DNA from 2 places in the Marinovum sp. E3 genome. Region 2 is predicted to be linked to the other one. Evidence: riboswitches for the same ligand, from Rfam matches in the RefSeq annotation. Region 2 holds a riboswitch; the other holds the start of a gene.
What was found. A riboswitch is a leader RNA that binds a small molecule or an ion and turns the genes downstream of it on or off. The one in region 2 is predicted to bind thiamine pyrophosphate.

Region 1: linked by a shared signal. The riboswitch ahead of thiD (bifunctional hydroxymethylpyrimidine kinase/phosphomethylpyrimidine kinase) and the one ahead of thiB (thiamine ABC transporter substrate binding subunit) in region 2 are both predicted to bind thiamine pyrophosphate.

Annotation. Positions count from the first base shown of each region.
Region 1 is NZ_JBVTQV010000002.1:30,473-37,129, forward strand. It holds gene AC0J5K_RS17635 (sensor histidine kinase) at 1-1,500, shown strand, start outside; gene AC0J5K_RS17640 (sulfite exporter TauE/SafE family protein) at 1,597-2,352, shown strand; gene thiD (bifunctional hydroxymethylpyrimidine kinase/phosphomethylpyrimidine kinase) at 2,388-3,203, opposite strand; TPP riboswitch at 3,263-3,355, opposite strand; gene AC0J5K_RS17650 (FadR/GntR family transcriptional regulator) at 3,402-4,124, opposite strand; gene AC0J5K_RS17655 (SDR family NAD(P)-dependent oxidoreductase) at 4,138-4,908, opposite strand; gene AC0J5K_RS17660 (ABC transporter permease) at 4,911-5,915, opposite strand; gene AC0J5K_RS17665 (sugar ABC transporter ATP-binding protein) at 5,912-6,657, opposite strand, start outside.
Region 2 is NZ_CM146908.1:2,973,934-2,980,590, reverse strand. It holds gene petB (cytochrome b) at 1-1,198, shown strand, start outside; gene AC0J5K_RS14595 (cytochrome c1) at 1,217-2,011, shown strand; gene AC0J5K_RS14590 (thiamine ABC transporter ATP-binding protein) at 2,156-2,848, opposite strand; gene AC0J5K_RS14585 (thiamine/thiamine pyrophosphate ABC transporter permease ThiP) at 2,841-4,370, opposite strand; gene thiB (thiamine ABC transporter substrate binding subunit) at 4,346-5,332, opposite strand; TPP riboswitch at 5,368-5,476, opposite strand; gene aroC (chorismate synthase) at 5,569-6,657, shown strand, end outside.

The sequences.
Region 1 (6,657 bases), on a different replicon from region 2:
GATGCACTTGTCGGCAAGAATCCTTTTGCCACCACCTGGCCCGTCTGGTGGCTGGGCGATGCCACCGGCATTCTGATCGCCACGCCGTTGGTGATTTCCGCCCACAACATCTGGCGCGAGCGTCCGCGGCCCGACAGCGCGCAGCTGCTCGAGGGGGCGGTGATCGGCCTGCTGCTTTTCGGGCTCACCTCGTGGGAAATGAGCACCGGCGCGGCGCATGCCTTTCTCTTGCCGCTGCCGGTTCTCTGGGCCGCCTTGCGGTTCGAATTCCGTGGCGCAACGCTGGCCGTTCTGGCGCTGGCGGTGGCCATCGCCGCCCATGCGCAGACCTTTGAGATCGCCGCGGTCTCGCCTTCGGGGCCGGTGCTGCCGCACACCCGGATGCAGGTGCTGTTGCTGGTCGCCGCCGCGACCGGGGTAATTGTCGCCGCAATCACCAGGCAGCAACGCCGGGCCGTTGCCGAACTGGCCGAGGTCAATGCCGCGCTCGAGGTGCGGATGGCCGAGCGCACCCGCGCCATCGAGGCCGCCGAAGAGCGGTTTCGCGCCACCTTTCAGAATGCCGGCGTCGGCATCAGCATCGTCGGCGGCAATGGCGTGCTGCTGCGCGTCAACGAAAGCCTGGCGCGGATGCTGGGCCGCGAGGTGTCCGAGATGGAGGGCGAGGCGCTTGACGATTTCACCCATCCCGACGATCTCACCCTGAACCACGAGGCCTGGAGCCGGCTGGCCTCGGGCGCGGCGGATGAATACGATCTTGAAAAGCGTTACCTGCATCGCGATGGCGCGGTGGTCTGGGGCCACACAACGGTCAGCTGTGTGCGCCATTCCGACGGCCGCATCGCCTATCTGATCAAGATCATTCAGGACATTACCGCCCGGCGCCGCTCTGACGAGGCGCGGCAGATGCTGATGCGCGAGGTCAACCACCGGAGCAAGAACCTGTTGTCCATCGTCCAGGTGATCGCCCGCCAGACCGCGGCGCATTCGCCCGAGGGGTTCGTCAAGATCTTTGGCGAACGGTTGCAGGCGCTGGCGGCCAATCAGGATCTGCTGGTCAACAACGAATGGCAGCGCATCAACCTCTCCGATCTGGTGACCAGCCAGCTCAGGCATTTCGGCACCATCGGCAGCCGCGTGATGATTTCGGGCCCGCCGGTGGTTCTGCCGCCGGCGGCGGCCCAGACCCTGAGCATGGCGCTGCACGAACTGGCCACCAACGCCGCCAAATACGGCAGTCTCAGCAATGAGGCCGGCCGGGTCGACATCGGCTGGGAGATCGACGGAAGCACGTTTCGCATGAATTGGCGGGAAACCGGCGGGCCGGAGGTCTGCCCGCCCCGGTCCAAGGGTTTCGGCTCGACCGTTCTCGACACGATGACCGCCTCGTCGATGTCGGGCGAAGTGCGGATCGACTATGCGCCACAGGGATTGGAATGGGAGCTGCGCTGCCCCCGCTCGGCCCTGGAGCAAGGGGCTGAAACGGGGCGTTTCGAGTAAAACTCAGCTAATACGTATACGTTTTTGGCAAAATATCTTGCAACTACTCTGAAAATGTATCCATAAAGTGCCGTCACGACCTGAACGGAACTTGCCATGGTTTCAGCGCTTACCGATCCAGCCTCGCTGGCCGCGATTGCCTTGGCCCTTCTGGCCGGTGGCATGCTCAAGGGCGCACTCGGCTTGGGCGCGCCGGTGATCGCGGTGCCGGTGATGGCCTCGTTCTTTGACGTGAAGCTGGCGGTGGCGCTGATGGTCCTGCCGAATTTCACCACCAATGTCTGGCAGCTCCGGGCGTTCGGCCGGGCGCGGCTTCCGGGGCGATTTCCCTGGGTCTTTGCCGGCGCCGGGGCGGCCGGGGTGGGCCTTGGCACGCTCATGCTGGTCTGGCTGAGCTCCGACACGCTCAAACTCATCCTGTCAGGGGCGGTGCTGGCCTATATCGGCCTACGGTTGCTGAGCCCGGCCTTCGCCCTTTCTTCCGCACGGGCCAACCGGCTGGCGGCGCCCATGGGCGCGCTCGGTGGGGTGCTGCAAGGTGCTGCCGGGATCTCGGCGCCGGTCTCGGTGAGCTTTCTCAATGCGATGCAACTGTCGCGACCGGTCTTCATTCCGACGATCTCGCTGTTCTTTGCCGCCACCACCGCGGTGCAGGTGCCGCTGTTGCTGGCTGCCGGCGTGATGACCCCGACGATCCTGTTGATCGGTGTCACCGCGCTGGTGCCGCTGTTTCTCGGCATGCGGATCGGTGGCTGGCTGGCCAAGTCGATCTCGGCCCGGAGCTTTGATCGGCTGATCCTGCTGATGTTGGCGGCATTGACGATCAAGCTCTCGACCGACGCGCTGTTGTAAGGCCTTGCGGCGGCGCACTGGCTTGCCCGGCGTCTTTACGGGCCTGCGGCGATCTGGGCCTCGACGGCGTGGAAATGATGCACCGGGCCGTGCCCTTCGCCCACATCGAGCCTGTCGGCGCCGCCGATGGCACCGGTGATATAGGCCTTGGCACGGCGCACCGCATGTTCGAGCGGGTGGCCCCGGCCCAGCCGCGTGGCAATGGCCGAGGACAGGGTGCAGCCGGTGCCATGGGTGTTGCCGGTGGCGATGCGCGGCGCCTCGAGCCAGATGTCAGCCGCCGAGGTGACCAGCAGGTCAGGACAGATCTCGCCGGCCAGGTGCCCGCCCTTGAGCAGCACCGCCCCCGACCCGAGCGCCAGCAGGGCCCGGGCCTGGGCGTGCATGTCCTCGCGGCTTTGGGCTTCGGCCTGGCCCAGCAGGTCGGCCGCCTCCGGCAGATTTGGCGTGACCAGCGCCGCCCGTGGCAGCAGCGTCTCGCGCAGGGCCATGACCGCTGTTTCGGCCAGAAGTCTGTCGCCGCCCTTGGCCACCATCACCGGGTCGAGCACGATCGGGCAGGCCAGCCCCTCGAGCGCGCCGGCCACGGCCCGGGTCAGCGCCACGTCGCCCAGCATGCCGATCTTGACCGCGTCGATGCGCACATCCGCGCGCAGCGCCGCGATCTGCGCCAACAGCATGTCGGGCGGACAGAGATGCACCGACGAGACCCCCCGCGTGTTCTGCGCGGTCAGCGCCGTGATGGCGGTCATCGCATAGCCGCCATTGGCCGAGATCGCCTTGATATCGGCCTGAATGCCAGCGCCGCCGGAACTGTCGGATCCGGCAATCGAGAGAATGTTGGGGATCATCAAAGCGCTCCTCATCTGCACCGGCAGAAGAGAGGATTGCAAAAGCCGGAACCTGCACCCCGGGGATTTGCGCGCCTTCCTCCGCCGGCATTATCCGGGTCAGGTTCCAAGGGTACATCTCAGCCCGTTTCCGGGCGCCCCTGTCGCAGTTATAGCGGCATCGCATCGACGCATGGTGAGGTCAAGTGTGATGGGGCTTCAGCTTGCCAGCCCCAGGCGTTCCGATGACCCGACAAGGTGGCGGGTCATCGCGTCACATGCGCCCTGTTCATCTTGCGCCTCGACGCAGTCCAGAATGACCTGATGCTCTTGCGCTGCGATTTTCGTCGTCTCTTCAAAGATCTGTTTGTCTATGGCCAGGGCGATGCTGTTCTTGAGGGTTTGATCGATGTACGAGATGAACAACACCAGAAACGGGTTTTGGCTGGCTGCGGCAAGCGCCCGGTGAAAGCCGAAATCCGCTTCGATATAGCTTTCCGGGCTGGCCGTTTCGCTTTCCATGTCGTCGATCAGGGCGCGCAGCTTGGCCAGATCCTGCTCGCTGCGAAACTGCGCCGCCAGTCGCGCGGTCTGGCTCTCGAGGATATTTCGCACCTGGTACAGATGCCGGAAATCCTCGGGCTGGGACATTTGTTCCTCTGTGATGGACAGGAACCGGTTCTTGTCGGGCGCGCTGACAAAAACGCCGACACCCTGCCGCGAGGACAGCAACCCCTCGTGGCGCAGGCGCGACACCGCTTCACGCACCACGGCGCGGCTGACATCGTAGCGTTCGCAAAAGGCGCGTTCGGTCGGAAGCTTGTCCCCGGCAGCGAGTTCGCCCGACAGGATTTGTTCACGCAGGGCATCCGCCAGCATGGTCGGCAAATCGGCGCGGGAGGCGCGCAACGGCATCTTTGTGGTTCCCGGGTCCTCTGTCATTCGCCTGTCCTGACTAAACGCCCAACTTGATGTTAAGCCCCCCATCAATAACGAAATCGGCCCCGGTGTGAAACGCGCTTTCCGGGCCGGTCAGGTAAGAGACCAAGGCGGCGATTTCTTGCGTGGTGCCGACGCGCCCCACGGGATGGGCGTCACCAAAGCCCTGCATGGTTGCCTCCGGGTCGCCATCGGCGGGTGTCAGTTCGCGCGCGGCGAATTCCAGCAGGGGGGTCCGAACTGAGCCGGGGGAAACGGAGTTGACCCGGATGCCATCACGCGCAGCATCCACCGCAAGGGCGCGCGTGAAGGCATGTATCGCGCCTTTGCTGGTCGCGTAGCCCAGCACGTTGTTCTGACACCTGTGCCCCTGTACCGAGGCAAAATTGACTACCGACGCGGCGCCGGCCTTTTTCAGCAGCGGGTACAGGAAGTGCGCCATGTTGAAATACCCGCCAAGATTCACACCGATCACCCTTTGCCAATCTGCGGGGGTGGTTGTTTCGATCGTGCCGTAGGGTTGAATTCCGGCACAATTGATCAGGGCGTCCAGCTTGGGGATACGCGCGATCAATGATGCGGCAAACTGCGCAACGGCCCGATCATCCGAAACGTCGAGTTCGACAACAGCTGCCTCGGGCAGGGCCTCCGTGGCGGCTGAATTGTCCTGAGCGTCGACGCCGCAAAGCGTGACCGCAAAGCCATCCCGGACAAGCCTCCGGGCCACGCCCAGACCTATCCCGGCGGTTCCGGTGACAACGGCGTATTTTTCGACTGATCGGGCCATGATCACGCGCCCTTTCTCATCTTGAGGACGCCATCCTGCACCAAACGGTCGACGATGATGGCAACGATAAGGACGAGGCCCTGAGCCACAAACTGCCAGAAGGGTTCGACACCCGCAAGGTTCAGCCCGTTTGCCAGCACACCGATGATCAGAGCGCCGATGACCGTGCCAAGGATACGACCCTCGCCACCCGACAGGCTGGTGCCGCCAATGATGATCGCGGCAATCACCTGAAGTTCAAATCCCACACCGATATTGGGATCCCCGGACCCCACGCGCGAGGACAACACGACACCGGCGAGCGCGGCGGTCATGCCGCACATGACATAGAGCCAAAGCAGGGTCCGTTTGATGTTGATCCCGGACAGGCGCGCGGCCTCTTCGTTGCCGCCGATGGCATAGATCCGCTTGCCGAAGGTCGTGTAACTTGTCATCACATAGAACACCGCCACGACGATGCCCGCGATGACGATCGGCATGGGCAATCCCAGGACCTTGGCAGTTCCCAGAAAGCTCCAACCGGATGGCAGGCCGACGAGGATGGCACTGGGGCTGATCAGATACGCCGCGCCGCGGGCAATATTGAGCATGCCGAGCGTCACGATGATCGGGCTGACGGCAAGCCCGGCGATGATCACGCCGTTTACGGCACCGACCGCCGCACCGAACAGAACCGCCAGCAGGAATGCGAGATACAGGGGCACGCCCGCCACGGCGAGGGAACCGGCGATGACCGAAGAGGCCGCCAACACGCTTCCGACTGACAGATCGAGCCCACGGGCGATCATCACCGTTGTCATGCCGCAGCTTGCGATGATGACAGGCGCCGCATTGCGCATCACGTTCTGAAAATTCGACACCGTCAGAAACCGGTCGGTCAGGGTGGCAAAGACACCGCACATCAAGACGAGCACGGCCAGCGTCGCGGCGGTCAGCACCATATTGCGGTTCGATAGGAATTTCTGGCCCATTCCAGCGGTGGAATGGGGCGTTGCGACATCGCTCATGGATGTTCTCCTGTCAGAATGGGGGTCGCAGCATGAAGCATTGACAGTTCGATGACCTGTTCTTCGGTTGCATCACCGGAAAGCCCGCCGACGATTTCGCCGCCGTTCATGACGACAATGCGATCTGCCAGCCCAAGCAGTTCGGGCAGCTCTGACGAGACAAAGACAACCGCGAGCCCTTGCTCGGCGAGGTCGTGAATGATCTGGTAGATTTCCTTTTTCGCGCCGACATCGACGCCGCGTGTGGGTTCATCCAGCAAAAGAACCCGCGTCTGGCTGAGAAGCCATTTGCCGACGACGACCTTTTGCTGGTTGCCGCCGCTCAACGCGGAAATGGATTGTGTGACCGAAGCCGTGCGGACGCCCAGCATCTCGATGATCTTCTGGATCGCGTCCGACCTCGGGCCGTCGTGGGCCCTGCGATTGACATATTGATCCCAGATGATCGCGGTATTGTCCGCCACCGAGAGAACCGGCACGATCCCGGCACTGCGGCGTTCCTCCGGCACCATGGCAATCCCGGCCTCGATTGCGGCGGGGATGGAATTGAGCGGCACTGGCGCGTTTTCGACCGTGACCGTGCCGCTGCTGACCCGGTCCGCGCCAAAGATCGCCCGCAGCATTTCCGTGCGGCCCGAGCCGACCAGCCCGGCAATGCCGAGTATCTCGTTCCGGCGAACCGTCAGATCGATATTGCGGATATGCGGATTGGACAGGCCGCGCACTTCCAGGGTCGGAGCGC
Region 2 (6,657 bases):
CGTTCTGACCTTCTGCCTTGTGTTGCAGATTGTCACCGGCATCATTCTGGTGATGCATTACACGCCGCATGTCGATCTGGCCTTCGCCTCGATCGAGCACATCATGCGCAACGTCAACGGCGGCCATTTCATCCGCTATCTGCACATGAACGGCGCCTCGCTGTTCTTTGTCGCGGTCTATATGCACATCTTCCGCGGTCTCTACTACGGATCGTACAAGGCGCCGCGTGAAGTGACCTGGATCATCGGCATGCTGATCTACCTGGCGATGATGGGCACCGCCTTCATGGGCTACGTTCTGCCCTGGGGTCAGATGTCCTTCTGGGGCGCGACGGTGATCACCGGCCTGTTCGGCGCGATCCCCTTCATCGGCGAGCCGATCCAGACCTGGCTTCTGGGCGGGCCGGCGGTCGACAACGCGACGCTGAACCGCTTCTTCTCGCTGCACTACCTGCTGCCCTTCGTGATCGCGGCGCTGGTCGCGGTGCACATCTGGGCCTTCCACACCACCGGCAACAACAACCCCACCGGTGTGGAAGTGCGCCGCACCTCGAAGGCGGAAGCCGAAAAGGACACGGTGTCGTTCTGGCCCTATTTCGTGATCAAGGATCTCTTTGCCCTGGCGGTGATCCTGGTGGTGTTCTTTGCCATCGTCGGTTTCATGCCGAACTACCTCGGCCACCCCGACAACTACATCGAGGCCAACCCGCTGGCGACGCCCGCGCATATCGTGCCGGAATGGTATTTCCTGCCGTTCTACGCGATCCTGCGCGCCTTCACCTCGGAAGTCTGGGTCGTGCAATTCGCCTCTTTCGTGACCGGCGGCATCGTCGATGCGAAATTCTTTGGCGTGCTGGCCATGTTCGGTGCCATCGCGGTGATGGCGCTGGCACCTTGGCTTGATACCTCCTCGGTGCGCTCGGGCCGTTATCGCCCGATGTTCAAGTGGTGGTTCTGGCTGCTGGCGTTCGACTTCATGCTGCTGATGTGGCTGGGCGCCATGCCGGCGGAAGAGCCCTATGCCACCTTCTCGCTGATCGCCTCTGCCTATTGGTTCGCCTATTTCCTGGTGATCCTGCCGCTGCTCGGCGTGATCGAGAAACCGCAGACCCCGCCCGCCACCATCGCGGATGACTTCGACGCGCATTATGCCCCCAAGACCGGCGGCACCAAGACCGTCGTGTCCCCCGGCGAATAATCGAGAGGCAAGAGACAGATGACCATCAAGACCCTCACGATCTCGGCCGTCACCGCGCTTGCGCTGACGGCGACCGGGGCCCTTGCCGCCGTCGCGGAAGGCCCCAAGGAAGATGTGGACTTTTCCTTCGAGGGCCCGTTCGGCGCCTTTGACGAGTTCCAGCTTCAGCGCGGCCTTCAGGTCTATACCGAGGTCTGCGCCGCCTGCCACGGGTTGCAATATGTGCCGATCCGCACGCTTGCGGACGAAGGCGGCCCGCACCTGCCCGAAGATCAGGTTCGCGCCTATGCGGCCCAGAACTTCGAGGTGTTCGACGCCGAGCTGGATGATTTCCGCCCGGCGAAACAGACCGACAACTTCCCGGCCAACACCGCCGTTGGCGCGCCCGACCTGTCGCTGATGGCCAAGGCGCGTGCCGGCTTTCACGGCCCCTATGGCACCGGCCTGAGCCAGCTCTTCAATGGCATGGGCGGCGCGGAGTACATCACCTGGATCCTCACCAGCTATACCGGCGAGGAAAAGACCGAGGCTGGCGTGACGCTGTATGAAAACACCGCCTTTCCGGGCGGCTGGATTTCCATGGCGCCGCCGCTGGACGACGGGCTGGTGGATTACGCCGACGGTCATTCCAATGACCAACAGGCCCTGGCCGAAGACGTCTCTGCCTTCCTGATGTGGACGGCGGAGCCGAAGATGATGGCGCGCAAGCAGGCCGGTCTGACTGGCGTCCTGTTCCTCGTGCTGCTTTCGGTGCTGCTCTACCTGACCAACAAGCGCATCTGGAAGCCGGTCAAGAACCGCACCAAGGCCTGAGGCTCGGCCGATATCATTCCGAAAGGCCCCGCTTCGGCGGGGCTTTTTTTGTTGTCGCCGTGCCTGCGCACGCCGACCGGGGTGGGGGCTTTGCCCCCACACCCCCAGGCGTCTTTTCAAAGAGAAAAAGCCTTGGAAAGGGGCTCAGCCGTCGCCGAGATAGGCTTGCAGCTGTTTGCTCGGCGTGGCGAAGAAGCCCTGGGTGGGCTGCGGCGGGTGCAGCGCGCCCTGCGAGACCAGCGCCACCTCATCGGCGACCCGGCGGGCGTCTTCGGGGGCGTGGCTGACCATCAGCACCCGGATGCCCTGCTCTGCCGCCAGCCGGGCGACCAGATCCAGCATCTCGCTGCGCAGCGCCGGACCCAGAGCCGAGAACGGCTCGTCCAGGAGCATCAGCGGGCGGTCCTGAAGCAGCACCCGCGCCAGCGCCGCACGGCCCTGCTGGCCACCCGAGAGCGCCGCCGGCCTGCGCCCGCCCATGCCGCCGAGGCCGACCTGCGCCAGCGCCGCCTCGATGCGCGCGAGCTGGTCCGCGTCGGGGCGGCGGGTGGTCATCGCAAGCGCCAGATTGGCGCGGACAGTGAGATGCGGAAAGAGATTGTTGTCCTGGAACAGGATGCTCACCGGACGTTTCGCCGGCGGCAGGCCGGAAATCTCCTGCCCGTCCCAGAGCACCTGGCCGGAGGTCGGCGCGAGAAAGCCCGCGATCATGTTGAGCAGGGTGGACTTGCCGGCGCCCGAGGGGCCGATCAGCGCGGTGAACCCGGCGCTGATGCGGGTGTCGGCGGTGAGGTGGAAATCCTCCTGGTGATAGGCGATCCGGCGCAGCTCAAGCATTGGCGCGCCGGCCCTTGTCGAACAGCCAGAACAGCCCGAGGCTGAGGGTCAGAAGCAGCAGGGCCGCGCCTTGGGCGGCCTCCATCCGGTAGGCGGCCATCAATCGGTAGAGTTGCAGCGGCAGGGTGGCGTGTTCGCCATCGGCAAACAGCGCAATGACCCCGAGATCGCCCATCGACAGCGCCGCCGTCAGCCCGGCGGCAAAGCCCAGCGGCCGGCGCAGGCGCGGCAGCAGCACGATGCGCCACAAAGCGAAGCCGGTGATGCCCAAGGTGGCGGCCAGGCGGCCGAAATCGGCGCGGGCGGCGTCGAGTTCCGGGCGCAGGATGCGCAGGACGAAGGGCAAGGCCATCAGCGCATTGACCAGCAGGGTGACAGGCAGGGCGGCCTCGGCCGGGCGCATCAGCGGCTGGACGATGAGGAACAGCCCGGTGCCCAGCACCAGACCCGAGACCGCGACGCCGAGCAGGCCGGCCAGTTCGCCGGCCCTAGTGGCCAGCGGCAGGGCCAGCACCAGGGTGAGCGCGGTGGCGCCGAGGGCCACCGAGACCGAGCGCAGAGCGGCCTGCCAGGTCTCGACCGGCAGGACCATCAGGCCGGGCAGCCCGGCCAGCACGATCATCGCCAGCGGGGTCAGCAGGAAGAGCGCGGCGAAACCGATCCAGAGCGCGTCGCCCAGCCGGGCGGGCCGGCTCCGGCCGTCCCAGCGGGCCTGGAGGCGGTCGAGGCCGGCGCCGAAACCGTCGGGCGGCGAGAGCAGCAACAGCGCCAGTGCCGAGGCGATGCCCAGCGCCAGCTGCACCAGCGCCAGCGTCGCCGCCTTGGCGAGATCGAAGTCGAACTTGAAGGCCTGGTAGATCGCCAGTTCCACCGTGGTGGCGCGCGGCCCGCCCCCCAGGGTCAGTGCGACGGCAAAGGAGGTCAGGCAGATCACGAAGATCACCGCGAAGGCGCCGGGCGCGATGCGGCGCAGCATCGGACGTTCCAGAAGACGCCCGACCGGCGCGTCGAGCGAGGCGGCGAGGCGGAAGCGCTCGGCCGGGATGGCAAGCCAGCCTTGCAGGATCAGCCGGGTGGCCAGCGGCAGGTTGAAGAAGACATGCGCCAGGATCACGCCGTGATAGCCATAGATGTCGATGCGCGGCAGGCCGAGCGCGCCGGTGAGCTGGTTGACCAGACCGTTGCCGCCGAACACCGCCAGAAGGCCCAGCACCGCGACGATCACCGGCAGAATGAAGGGCGCGCCCAGCAGGGCGATCAGCGCCCCGCGACCGGGGAAGCGCTGGCGCGACAAGGCGCGCGCCACCGGCACCGCCAGCGCCACGCTGAGCCCGGCCGAGACCGCCGCCTGCCAGAGGGTGAACCAGAGCGCGTCGAAATCGGCCGGTCCGAGCGCGCCGAGCCCGCCGGCGCGCCAGATCACCGCGGTCACCGGGCCGATCACCAGCCCTGCGACCAGGAGCGCCCAGAGCCCCGCCCCGGACCGGGGCAAAGAGCTCAGCGGGAGAGCGCGCTGCGCCATGCCTCGATGGCCTCGTCACGCAGCGCGGCGGCCTCGTCCTCGTTGTAGAACAGCACCTTTTCCGGCATCGGCAGCGCACGGAACCCTTCGGGCCATTTCTCCTGCGGCAGCGCCGAGGGGAGCGACCAGTTCGAGGTCGGGATCATCGACTGGAAGTCTTCGGTCAGGACATAGGCCATGAATTGATCGGCGAGTTCGGGGTTGTCGGTGGTGGCCAGCTTGGCGGCGAGTTCGACCATGAAGTAATGGCCTTCGGGAAAGATCGCCGCCGCCTTGGTGTCATCCTCTTCCGCGATGATGTGATACGCCGGCGAGGTGGTGTAGCTCAGCACCATGTCGGCCTCGCCATCGGTGAACAGGCCGTAACTCTCGGACCAGCCCTTGGTGACGGTGACGATCTTGGGGGCGAGCTTGGCCCAGGCGGCCTCGGCCTCGTCGCCATAGACGGCATGCACCCAGAGCACCAGCGCGAGGCCCGAGATCGAGGACCGCGGATCCTGGATCACCAGCCGCAGGTCGTCGGGGGCGTTCAGCAGATCGTCGAAGCTGGCCGGGGGGGTGGCCACCTTCTCCTTGTTGTAGACAAAGGCGGTGTGGCCGTAGTTGAACGGCAGGAAGGTGTCGTCCTGCCAGACGACCGGCAGGGTCAGGGCCGAGGTGTCGAGGCCATGCGGCGCAAAGAGGCCGCTCTCGCGCGCCTTCTTGGTGACGTCGGAGGTGAGGCCGATCACCACGTCGGCTTCGGTGCGTTCGCCTTCGAGCAGGATGCGGGGCAGCAGATCGCCGGTCTTGTAGACCAGATCGCAGCCACAGCGCGCCTCGAACCCCGCTTCGATGCCGGGGCCGGGGCCCCATTCGGATTTGAAGTAATCGCCTGCGTAAACGGTCAGCACGGGGGTCTCGGCCGCCGCCATGGTAGCGGTGGCGGCGATCATGCCCGCGGCAAGGGTGCGTCCCAGCATGGGTCTCTCCTCAGTTCGGGGCGGAGTGGGGGAGCGCCGGGGCGGTCGACCTTCCCTCCGCCGGTTCTAGCCGGTTCAGGTTCAACGGGTTCGCGATTTGCATCTCAGCTGGTTTGAACTGCGCCAGCACCCCGAGGTGGCCTCATACCTAGGGTGCGGGCCGGGCCGCATCAAGCCAATAGTGCTTGAGCGTCGCCGGGCGGGGCCTTAGGGAAGGGGCAAATGGAGGGTCTGACATGAGCTACAATACCTTTGGCCGCATGTTCCGCGTCACCACCTGGGGCGAGAGCCACGGGCCGGCGCTGGGGGCGACGGTGGATGGCTGCCCTCCGGGGATCGCGATCGATCCGGCCTTCCTTCAGCGCTGGCTGGACAAGCGCAAGCCGGGGCAGAACAAGAACACCACCCAACGCAAGGAACCCGACGCGGTGGAAATCCTGTCGGGCGTCTTCGAGGGCAAGTCGACCGGCACGCCGATCCAGCTGATGATCCGCAACACCGACCAGCGGTCGAAGGATTACGGCGATATCGTCGAGAAGTTCCGCCCCGGTCATGCCGACATCACCTATTGGCAGAAATACGGCATCCGCGATTATCGCGGCGGCGGCCGGTCCTCGGCCCGCGAGACGGCGGCCCGGGTGGCGGCCGGTGGCGTGGCGCGGGCGGTGCTGAACCAGATGCTGCCGGGGCTGAAGATCACCGGCTACATGGTGCAGATGGGCGAGAAACACATCGATCGGTCGCGGTTCGACTGGGACGAGATCGGCAACAACGATTTCTGGCTGCCGGATGCCGCGGCCGTGCCGGAGTGGGATGCCTATCTGGGCCATCTGCGCAAGGATGTGCATAATTCGGTGGGCGCGGTGATCGAGGTGGTGGCGCAGGGCGCGCCGGCCGGTTTGGGCGCGCCGGTCTATGGCAAGCTGGACACCGATCTGGCGACCGCGATGATGAGCATCAACGCGGTCAAGGCGGTGGAGATCGGCGACGGCATGGCGACGGCGGCGCTGACCGGCTCCGAGAATGCCGACGAGATCTTCATGGGGCCGGACGGGCCGGTCTATTCCTCGAACCACGCCGGCGGCATCCTGGGCGGCATTTCCACCGGCCAGGAGATCGTGGTGCGGTTTGCGGTGAAGCCGACCTCGTCGATCCTGACAACGCGCAAGACGATCACCAAGAGCGGCGAAGAGACCGAGATCATCACCAAGGGAAGGCACGACCCCTGCGTCGGCATCCGCGCGGTGCCGGTGGGCGAGGCGATGATGGCCTGCGTCCTGCTCGATCACATCCTGATGCATCGCGGCCAGATCGGCGGCGCCGTG